Regions from separate parts of the Bacillus sp. KH172YL63 genome, predicted to be linked through region 3. Evidence: riboswitches for the same ligand, from Rfam matches in the RefSeq annotation. Region 3 holds a riboswitch; each other region holds the start of a gene.

Region 1 (2,203 bases), 110 kb from region 3:
GAAGTGACGGAAAGCATTGCCATGTGTGATCAGGAATTGATCATCTCAAAGCTTGAACGATTAAAGCAACTGGGAGTCAGTTTATCAATGGACGACTATGGGACAGGCTATTCTTCCCTGAGTTATTTAAAGAAATATCCCCTTGATACGCTAAAAATCGACCGTTCTTTCATAAATGGCATCATGGCGAACGAAGATCATCAAGCGATAGTGAAAAGTACGATTTCAATGGCGAAGCATCTTCATTTACACGTAACAGCAGAAGGAGTAGAGAGCCAGGAAGAGTTTGGTTTCCTGAAAAGGAATCACTGTGATAAAGCTCAAGGGTATGCCATTGGTCGCCCGGTGTCCCCGGAGGAATTTGAGGGAACCTACTTGAAGCCTAATTGAAGGAGAGAATAGCCCTTCTTGAGATTACGATCATAAACGTATGCATAATAAGGTAAACAGCCTGTGATGACTTGGATAACATCATCGGCTGTTTATTTTTATTTGGGAACACGACAGGAATGTCGTAAGGTGTTCTTTATTGAGAAAATTGTCGACAATTATATACCTGTATATGATAGATTATTCTGATAATTATTATATAATGTAAATATAAGTAATGAATATGGGTATAATGATTCATTGGGAGGGAGGTTTCTTAATGCCGTTATATTATATGAAGGAAATATGGACACCCCTAAAGTTTATAGGAATAAAGATTTTCAAATGTGAAGATAATACTGTATTTATGAAAGTTTTTCAAAATCCCAGAAAACGAATCTTTTAAAACATGTATTTGAAATACTACTAATGTGCGTACGATAAAGGCAAACCTATTGAAAAATAGGGACGCAAAGCTATAGGGGCTTTCAATGTGCCAGACGATGCCAGCCAGTTACCGTGTACGCATTTGTTATATATTTTCTATATACTAAAGCTTCACTTCTTCCATACTTCATCTTTCAGACGACCTCCCGTTTATGAATGGTCTAAAGAGATAAATCTCTCTTACCATTTTAAAAAACCCCCCCTCACTCGTTCCTGGTTAAATAAAAACTGTCTTTTTATAATATAAATATTCCCTGTTCTCGTTGAATCTTCTAAGAGTGAAATGGAGGTTTTAATTTTTAGGCTTAAGTCAGTGGTCGAGTATTCAATTTTATAGTAGGAAGTTATGAAAAGAAAAGTACAGGTATAATATGGAAATAACCGTCCGCACATATTTTCTGTTATGATGGAATCAACGACGATTAAAAACATAGACGGAATGAAGGGACGACCATTCGATGACTAGTGCTTCCATCAAGCTCATTAAATACCTGGATGATCACTCAGATGAGTTTTTACAAAACTGGCGCAAGAATATCGTGATTTCAGATCAAGATGTGTATAAAGAAGAAGTGTTAAATAATGGAATGAACATGTTTCACTTAGTTAAGCGTGCGATAGAGGAACCACTTAGTGAGGAGGAAATTACTTTACTTGCTCATAAGACAGCTCTAGAACGGGTGAAAGCCAACGTTAACATAAGTGAGTTTGTATATAACGTAAATATAGGGAAGAGCATTATCATTAATTGGGTTAATCATTCAGGGATCGAACTTAGGGATTTACAGCCTATCATTGAAGAGATTAATACATTATTTGACCGCTTCTCTTATTTAGCCGTTCGTAAATATACGGAAATAAAGGAACAACAACTCCAAGAAAAAGAACATTATATAGATCAAACCCATAAAGAGCGCCTGACAATCCTTGGTCAGATGAGTTCAAGCTTCGTTCACGAATTCAGGAATCCACTGACGTCAATTATTGGCTTTACAAAGCTTTTGCAAAATGATTATCCTAACCTACCCTATCTTGATATTATGCAACATGAGCTGGAGCAATTGAATTACCGGATTTCACAATTCCTTCATGTATCAAGGAAGGACTTGATAGAAAGTGTTCAAGAAGAAATCTTTCTTTCTGATCTTTTGGAAGAGACGATTGAATTCTTATATCCAAGTCTTCTAGATGGAGATGTTTTAATTGATTTTAAGTGCGAAACAAATATCAGATTAATGGGGAATGGTGATGAGTTAAGGCAAGTCTTCCTAAATCTGATCATGAATTCGATTGATGCTCTTCAAGAAATAGATGGACCGAGGTATATCAAGGTAACATGTGATGTGAGGGAAGGAAAGACCAATTTGGAAATTTCGAATAATGGACC
Region 2 (2,203 bases), 230 kb from region 3:
TATCAAATTATGAAAACGGGACAAGGGACATCCCCTATAAAATGCTCCTTACCTTCAAGGAAGTATACAAAATCCCCACCTATGAAATGAACCGGATTATGTACGGAGAAGAAAGCAGCGCTTCCGGCCAAAGCCATCATCCCATGATCCTGAGAGAAAGCTTCGAAGACGAGGAGTACAAAGAAATCCTCAAGATCCTCCAGGAACATCCTAAACTCAAACGGACACTAGCATCCCTCGCCTACTTCACAGAAAAACGCAAAGAAAAATTCATCACCCACGTCAACCACCTTTATCAGACGTTGAAGGAGTGGTAGAGGTTTGTCCGTGGGGGGTGTTGTGTGGGGGACGGACCTCCGCAAAAGAAGCAGAAACATTGCTAAACCGGGATTCCGGTCTGAAAAACCATTCAAAAATGAGGTCCGTCCCTCCAACCACAAAAACAAAAAGCGCCTAGATTCCCTGATGTGGGTTTCTAGAGCGCTTTTTGATTTTCATCTATTGAGTATCCTGATTGAAGTTCTTGTTTGAGCCAGTGGATCATGGAGTTTGTGTCCATGTTGCCTTGTTGGCCTTTGTCGAACGCTTGCTGGATGACATTGAGAATGTGGTGATTGGTTTTCTCATTTCCTTTCAAAACAGACAACCTCCTACAATAAAAAACGGTTTCTATCACCTTATTACACTATTAGACAACATTTCAAACATCAATTCTATGCAATATTACCAGAAAAAACCACAAAGTGAAAGAAAAATTTATTAGAATTTTCTCCAAAAAACAACTTTATACCCATTCAATTTCCTCTCTTTTTAGCCGATATATGAATGGTATGGAATGAATAAGGGCAAAATCATCGAAAGGTGATGACGCAAAGCTATAGGGGCTACACTGCCAGCCAGCTACCAATCTAGGAGGGATAGAGTTGTCGTTTTTGACACCCGAGGAATTCGCAGCAAAAAGAAAGTATAAAAAGATAGGAATGTATGTAAGCCTATTTTTTATTACGATTGCTATAATTGCTGGAACTACATATTTAACGTATAACATGTAAAAGCGTCTATTGGCGCTTTTTTAATTTTATATACTTTCATTCTACAATTTATGGAAAGTTTCGAGAATATTCGATAGAATAAAAGGAGTAATCTAAACTAGTTGGAGGCAACCATACATGCATAAAGAAGTTAAACTCATCCGGGGATTGAGACAACCTTCCCACTTCTTTTATCAGTTACAAGTGGCGGAAGGATTGAAAGGATATAAACAAAAAGTTCTCCTTGTTATTCTATTATCTGCTCTTGTCTTTGGACTCATTTCCTCTTTCGGAATCGGAATGGATCCTCTTTCAAAACAACTAACGGAACTGTCACCTGCCACATTTGAAATGGAAAAATTCCTTTTCTTCCTGGGAAGACTGATCGCTGGTCTATTATATGCAGCAGTCGTCCTATTCGTACCGGCACTGATTTTCTGGACGATTTCAGATGAGGGTGAATACCGTAAGCTCGTCATCATCCAGGCTCTCGTATTGATGATCCTATTAATTGAAAAGCTGACGTATATCCCTTTGTCTATCTTCTTTTCTCTTGACTGGTTCTCATCACCCCTATCGCTTGGGGTCATCGCCCAATATATAACGGGCAAAGCTTTGGTCATCTATTTCTTAGGATGCTTCTCACTTTTTAAGATATGGATTTTCTATATTCAATACAAAGGAATCAAACGCCTCACTCAACAGAAGAACTGGGTGATTTGGCTGGTAATCCTCTTAACGAATGCATTGTTCTGGGGCGTTACTACACTTCTGGCGTTTCTTGATATATCTACTCTAATCTAACTATTAAAAGGCTGTGAACATTCATGAAAAAACGAACCATTTTCTATAGTACCCTCACTGTGTCGCTCCTTTTCATAGGTACCAATACATATCTGATTGAAAAAGCGAACAGCAAAGTCGACCGGGAAGTCCGTGTTGCCGAATGGGAACCGGTCACGAAAGGCGACCTTGCCAAGGAACTGCCCAAAGCCGGCGTGGTAGACGCTGAAGAAGAGAACTACCTTTATTTCAACGACGAATTCGGCTCTTTCAAAAAATTCCTTGTAAAAGAAGGGGACCAGGTAGAGTCCGGGACACCGCTCTATGAGTATGAAGTGACCGACCAAACGCGTCAAAAGAACGTGTTGAAGTCAGAGGTCGATCAATAC
Region 3 (2,203 bases):
TCTTCCCCGCAGTACTCGAAATAGTTCTTTTCTGTCTCGTATAATCCGATTTTAAAGAGGTTTGATAGTTTCGAAGACAGGAGTTCCCATATCACCACTGCGACATTTTCCGATGTAGGGTTGATATGTTTAAATTCTTCCGTATCTAAATTTAAATGCTTATGGTCAAATTTTTTCATGATTTCTTGTTCTACGATTTCGTCCATTTCTGAGAGACTGGCGATCATCCCCGTTACCGGGTCCGGCGTGCCATGCACCGTCACTTCAAGGTAATAGTTATGTCCATGTCCAAACGGGTTATTGCATTTCCCGAATATGGCCAGGTTTTCCTCATTGCTCAATTGCTCACTGTGCAGCCGGTGGGCAGTACAGAAATGATACTTTCGGGTTAAGCGGACCATCGATCCTTCCTCCTTTTCAGCATATAAAAAGTTGTTTTCATGCAAGCGGATTTTATGAAGTTGGCAATTGTCTATTTTTCCATCCAATGAGTCCCATATGAATGAGACAATATTTTCAGTGGTCGGGATGTTTTCCGTGAAATGATCATTTTCTTTGTTTAAGAACTTTCCATCCATTTGTTCTGAAACAAATGATTTCACGACTTTGTCTATGTCTGTAATATTAACGACGATTCCCGACTCACGGTTCAGCTTACCTTTCACCATGACTTCAAGCGTATAATCATGACCGTGGCCGCTCGGATTGCTGCAAGGCCCGAATACTCGCTGATTTTCTTCTTCGCTCCACTCTTCGATCCTGTACATGTGAAGAGCGGAAAAGTATAACTTCCTGGATAGATAAAGCATGCAATCCCTCCTCTTAGTCTCTCGCCAATGCCCGTTCAAATTCCGTTACAAGGGCATCATTTTCTTTAAAAGAACCCTTCTTGATTGTCGTGACCGTCCCACTCCCGGGCTTCTTTACCCCACGGGCACACATGCATAAATGCTGACCTTCCACACTGACAATGACTCCTTGCGGCTCGAGGACGTTCATGATCGCTTCAGCCATCTGACGGGTCATCCGCTCTTGGACTTGCGGACGTTTGGACACCAGTTCTACGAGTCTCGCAAACTTACTTAAACCGACAACTCTTCCATCCGGAATATAGCCGATATGGGCTTTTCCAAAGAACGGAATCAGGTGATGCTCACAAAAGGTGTAGTATGTAATATCCTTGACCACAACCATCCCTTCATACGCTTCCTCAAATGTAGTGGTCAGCGCCACTTCCGGATCGACCCCCACTCCTTCAAATACTTCCCTATACATTTTTGCTACACGCCTGGGTGTTTCAATAAGACCTTCCCGCTCTGTATCTTCACCTACTAATTCCAATATTGCTTTGATATGATCTTCCAATGCGCCAGTTCGTGTTTCAACCGTCATCCTTCATTCCTCCTTATTAATCATGTTTTCAAGTAAGCAAAAAGACCCACCAAAAAGATTGGTGGGTCTGCTTGAATAAAGGCAGCTTTATCGCTCCCCTCTTCATACATTCCAATCCTTTTCGGTAACCCGGCGATCGTAGCTCATGCCTTAGACCCGTAGCTTTGCGTCCTTATTTTTCAATAAGTTTGCCATTATCGAAGGTGTCCTTCATCATTTGTTCCGTTCGTTTGCTTTTACAACCTGTTTCACTTCTTCTGTAATCAATGTCTTTAATTGATCATTTTTCACAAATTCGACTCCATAAAATCGTGTGATTCCGTTTGATCTGCTCCACACGAGCACCCCGTTTACCACCAGGAGGGCTTCATGTATCCTCATTTCCAACTGCACGAGTACCTTCTTTTCTACAGGGATTGAAAAATCGGCGCTGAACCTGCAGCCATTTGGACTGATGTCGATCAATTCACCTTTTCCCTTGCTCGTCCTGGCCCTGAGTTGGCCCACACTTATGATCGAGAACCTACAGGGAACCGGCTGTGGAAATGTATAGCGATAAGCTTCCTCTCGTTTATATAACATGGACATGTACCCCTTATAGTTTGTATATACATCCAGGATTCATCCATTCTCACTTAACGTGAAGGGTCTCTTAGGCAATATAACTTCAACCGTTGTACCCTGGTTCTCTTCACTTTCGATTTTGATTGATCCGTTATGCTGCTGGATGACACGGAAGCAAAGCATCAATCCGAGGCCCGTCCCTTTTTCCGTGTTGCTGTAAAATGGTTCTCCGAGCTTTTTTATCCGC
Region 4 (2,203 bases), 650 kb from region 3:
CCATCTTTTTACGAACAGCCGACATTGGATCTTGCGAAGGCACTGCTCGGATGCGTGTTGGTGAAAGAGACAGAGGAGGGTGTTGCCTCCGGTTATATCGTGGAAACGGAAGCGTATCTTGGGCCAGAGGACAGAGCGGCCCACAGCTATGGGAATCGACGGACGAAGCGGACTGAAATGATGTTTCATGAAGCCGGACGGATTTATACATATGTCATGCATACCCACTGTTTGGTGAACGTGGTGAGCGGAGAGAAGGAGAAGCCGGAAGCGGTGCTGATCAGGGCGGTCGAGCCCCTTGATGGACTGGAGCTTATGGCTTTGAGAAGGCCGGGACATGCCATGAAGAACTGGACAAGCGGACCCGGGAAGCTGACGAAAGCGTTGGGCATTACCATGAACGATTACGGGGGAAGCTTCCTCGAACCGCCCCTGATGATCATTGAGGGCGATCAGCCTGTGGAAGTGATGGAAGGAAAACGGATTGGTATCGATAATTCGGGGGAAGCAAGAGATTATCCATGGCGATTTTGGATAAAAGACAACCCCTATGTTTCTAAATAAGGTGTTTATTTAAGAATTTTCTAACAAATAGGATAAAATACACCCCATAAGTACTAGTTATGTGGTATATTTTTCTTATAACAAACTTCAGAAAATGACAATTCGAATGGGGGCTTTGAACCTAAATGACAGATGGGCGCTTACATTTAGGGGAGCTAGTAGCGCAACCGACCACATACGAACGCAGGATCATTGCGTTTTTGTGTGGTTTTTTTCATGAGAAGAGTCAAAAAAAGGCTGTTTTCGCATAGATTGTTGCTATTATTAGACGTTCATGTGAGCATCTTCGTTAATTTGAGACTGTGGAATGAAAAAATCTCCATAGTAATGAATCAAGGCTAATGTAGTTGAAATACGTTGATCAAGACTATTCAAAAGGTGAATAAGAAGTTAAATCAGTGAATTTTTGGTTTTTATCTCCGATGGTTGATTGGAACGGAGGATGCTCGACTCCTGCGGGAACTGATGGACAGGTGAGACCCCGCAGGACAAAGTCCGAGGAGGCTCACCGTCATCCCCGCGGAAAGCGAGCATCTGGAGTGGAAATCAACCGCATCTGACTCGTCTAAAAGCCACAATGTTTACGAAAATAGCCAAAAAATAAAAAGAGAGTATAGGGGTCCTATGAACATCTTTACAATTTTTCAAAATGACTTGATCTATCATGATTTCCAGCCTTTATATGAGTTGGGTGACCATCGCACCCTCTATGCTTATGAAGGCCTGCTTCGTAACAAGTATAATGAAAATCCTGAACGCGTGTTTCAATCGGCCATGAAAGCGAATATCCTGTATAAGCTTGATACCCTTTCCATCACCAAGGCCCTTGGAAGCTTTTCGGCGGAAGGGCTGAAGGATTGTAAGCTGTTCCTGAATATTTACATCACCACGATTCTGCATCCAAGCTTTCACACTTATTTCCACGATCTCATGAAGAAGTATCCGGACATCATCGGCCGCCTTGTACTCGAGATCAACGAATCGAGCGCAGAGGAACTGTGGCAGAATCCACTGTTAAAGAGTTCTCTTGCAGAACTGAAGCAGTTCGGTGTATGGTATGCCATCGATGATTTCGGACAGGGCACTTCCTCCATCAAAAAGGCGATTGAGTATGAGCCTGAGATTATCAAGCTGGACCGATATTTTGCAATGAATCTGGCAGAGGACACGAAGAAACAGCGGTTCCTTTCTTTCTTCAGTCAGTTTTACAGCAAGGATACCGTCATCGTGCTCGAAGGAATCGAAACAGTGGAGGATATGCAGGTGGCGAAGGAACTCGGCATTTCGATCGGACAAGGCTACTACCTTGGTAGGCCGAGCCAATTATTGGCGTAAAAAAAGAAGGGTGCTCCTTAATATGTGGGAGTGGCCCTTCTTTTTATTAAGCTCTATTCGCATTTATTGTTGTTATTGATAGAGGTATAGAAGTTAATGTGAGCATCTACGGTAATTTGAGACTGAGGAATAAAAAATTGCCATAGCAATGGATCAACGTAAATGTACTTGAATTACATTAATCACTACTATTCAGAAGATGAACAAGTAGTTAATCCAGTGAACTTTTGGTTTTTATCTTGGATGGTTGATTCTCGCTGCAGATGCTCGACTCCTGCGGGAACTGATGAACAGTATGAAATGC

What was found. A riboswitch is a leader RNA that binds a small molecule or an ion and turns the genes downstream of it on or off. The one in region 3 is predicted to bind cyclic di-GMP.
Region 1: linked by a shared signal. The riboswitch ahead of KH172YL63_RS19830 (histidine kinase N-terminal domain-containing protein) and the one ahead of folE (GTP cyclohydrolase I FolE) in region 3 are both predicted to bind cyclic di-GMP.
Region 2: linked by a shared signal. The riboswitch ahead of KH172YL63_RS20455 (hypothetical protein) and the one ahead of folE (GTP cyclohydrolase I FolE) in region 3 are both predicted to bind cyclic di-GMP.
Region 4: linked by a shared signal. The riboswitch ahead of KH172YL63_RS01115 (EAL domain-containing protein) and the one ahead of folE (GTP cyclohydrolase I FolE) in region 3 are both predicted to bind cyclic di-GMP.

What each region holds. Positions count from the first base shown of each region.
Region 1 covers NZ_AP022842.1:3,906,666-3,908,868, reverse strand. The annotation lists gene KH172YL63_RS19835 (putative bifunctional diguanylate cyclase/phosphodiesterase) at 1-390, shown strand, start outside; cyclic di-GMP riboswitch class I at 805-891, shown strand; gene KH172YL63_RS19830 (histidine kinase N-terminal domain-containing protein) at 1,275-2,203, shown strand, end outside.
Region 2 covers NZ_AP022842.1:4,031,254-4,033,456, forward strand. The annotation lists gene KH172YL63_RS20445 (helix-turn-helix domain-containing protein) at 1-317, shown strand, start outside; gene KH172YL63_RS20450 (hypothetical protein) at 476-637, opposite strand; cyclic di-GMP riboswitch class I at 835-908, shown strand; gene KH172YL63_RS20455 (hypothetical protein) at 1,170-1,835, shown strand; gene KH172YL63_RS20460 (efflux RND transporter periplasmic adaptor subunit) at 1,859-2,203, shown strand, end outside.
Region 3 covers NZ_AP022842.1:3,799,836-3,802,038, forward strand. The annotation lists gene KH172YL63_RS19440 (6-carboxytetrahydropterin synthase) at 1-809, opposite strand, end outside; gene folE (GTP cyclohydrolase I FolE) at 823-1,392, opposite strand; cyclic di-GMP riboswitch class I at 1,513-1,595, opposite strand; gene KH172YL63_RS19450 (PilZ domain-containing protein) at 1,606-1,974, opposite strand; gene KH172YL63_RS19455 (EAL domain-containing protein) at 2,014-2,203, opposite strand, start outside.
Region 4 covers NZ_AP022842.1:199,876-202,078, forward strand. The annotation lists gene KH172YL63_RS01110 (DNA-3-methyladenine glycosylase) at 1-564, shown strand, start outside; cyclic di-GMP riboswitch class II at 666-746, shown strand; gene KH172YL63_RS01115 (EAL domain-containing protein) at 1,189-1,899, shown strand.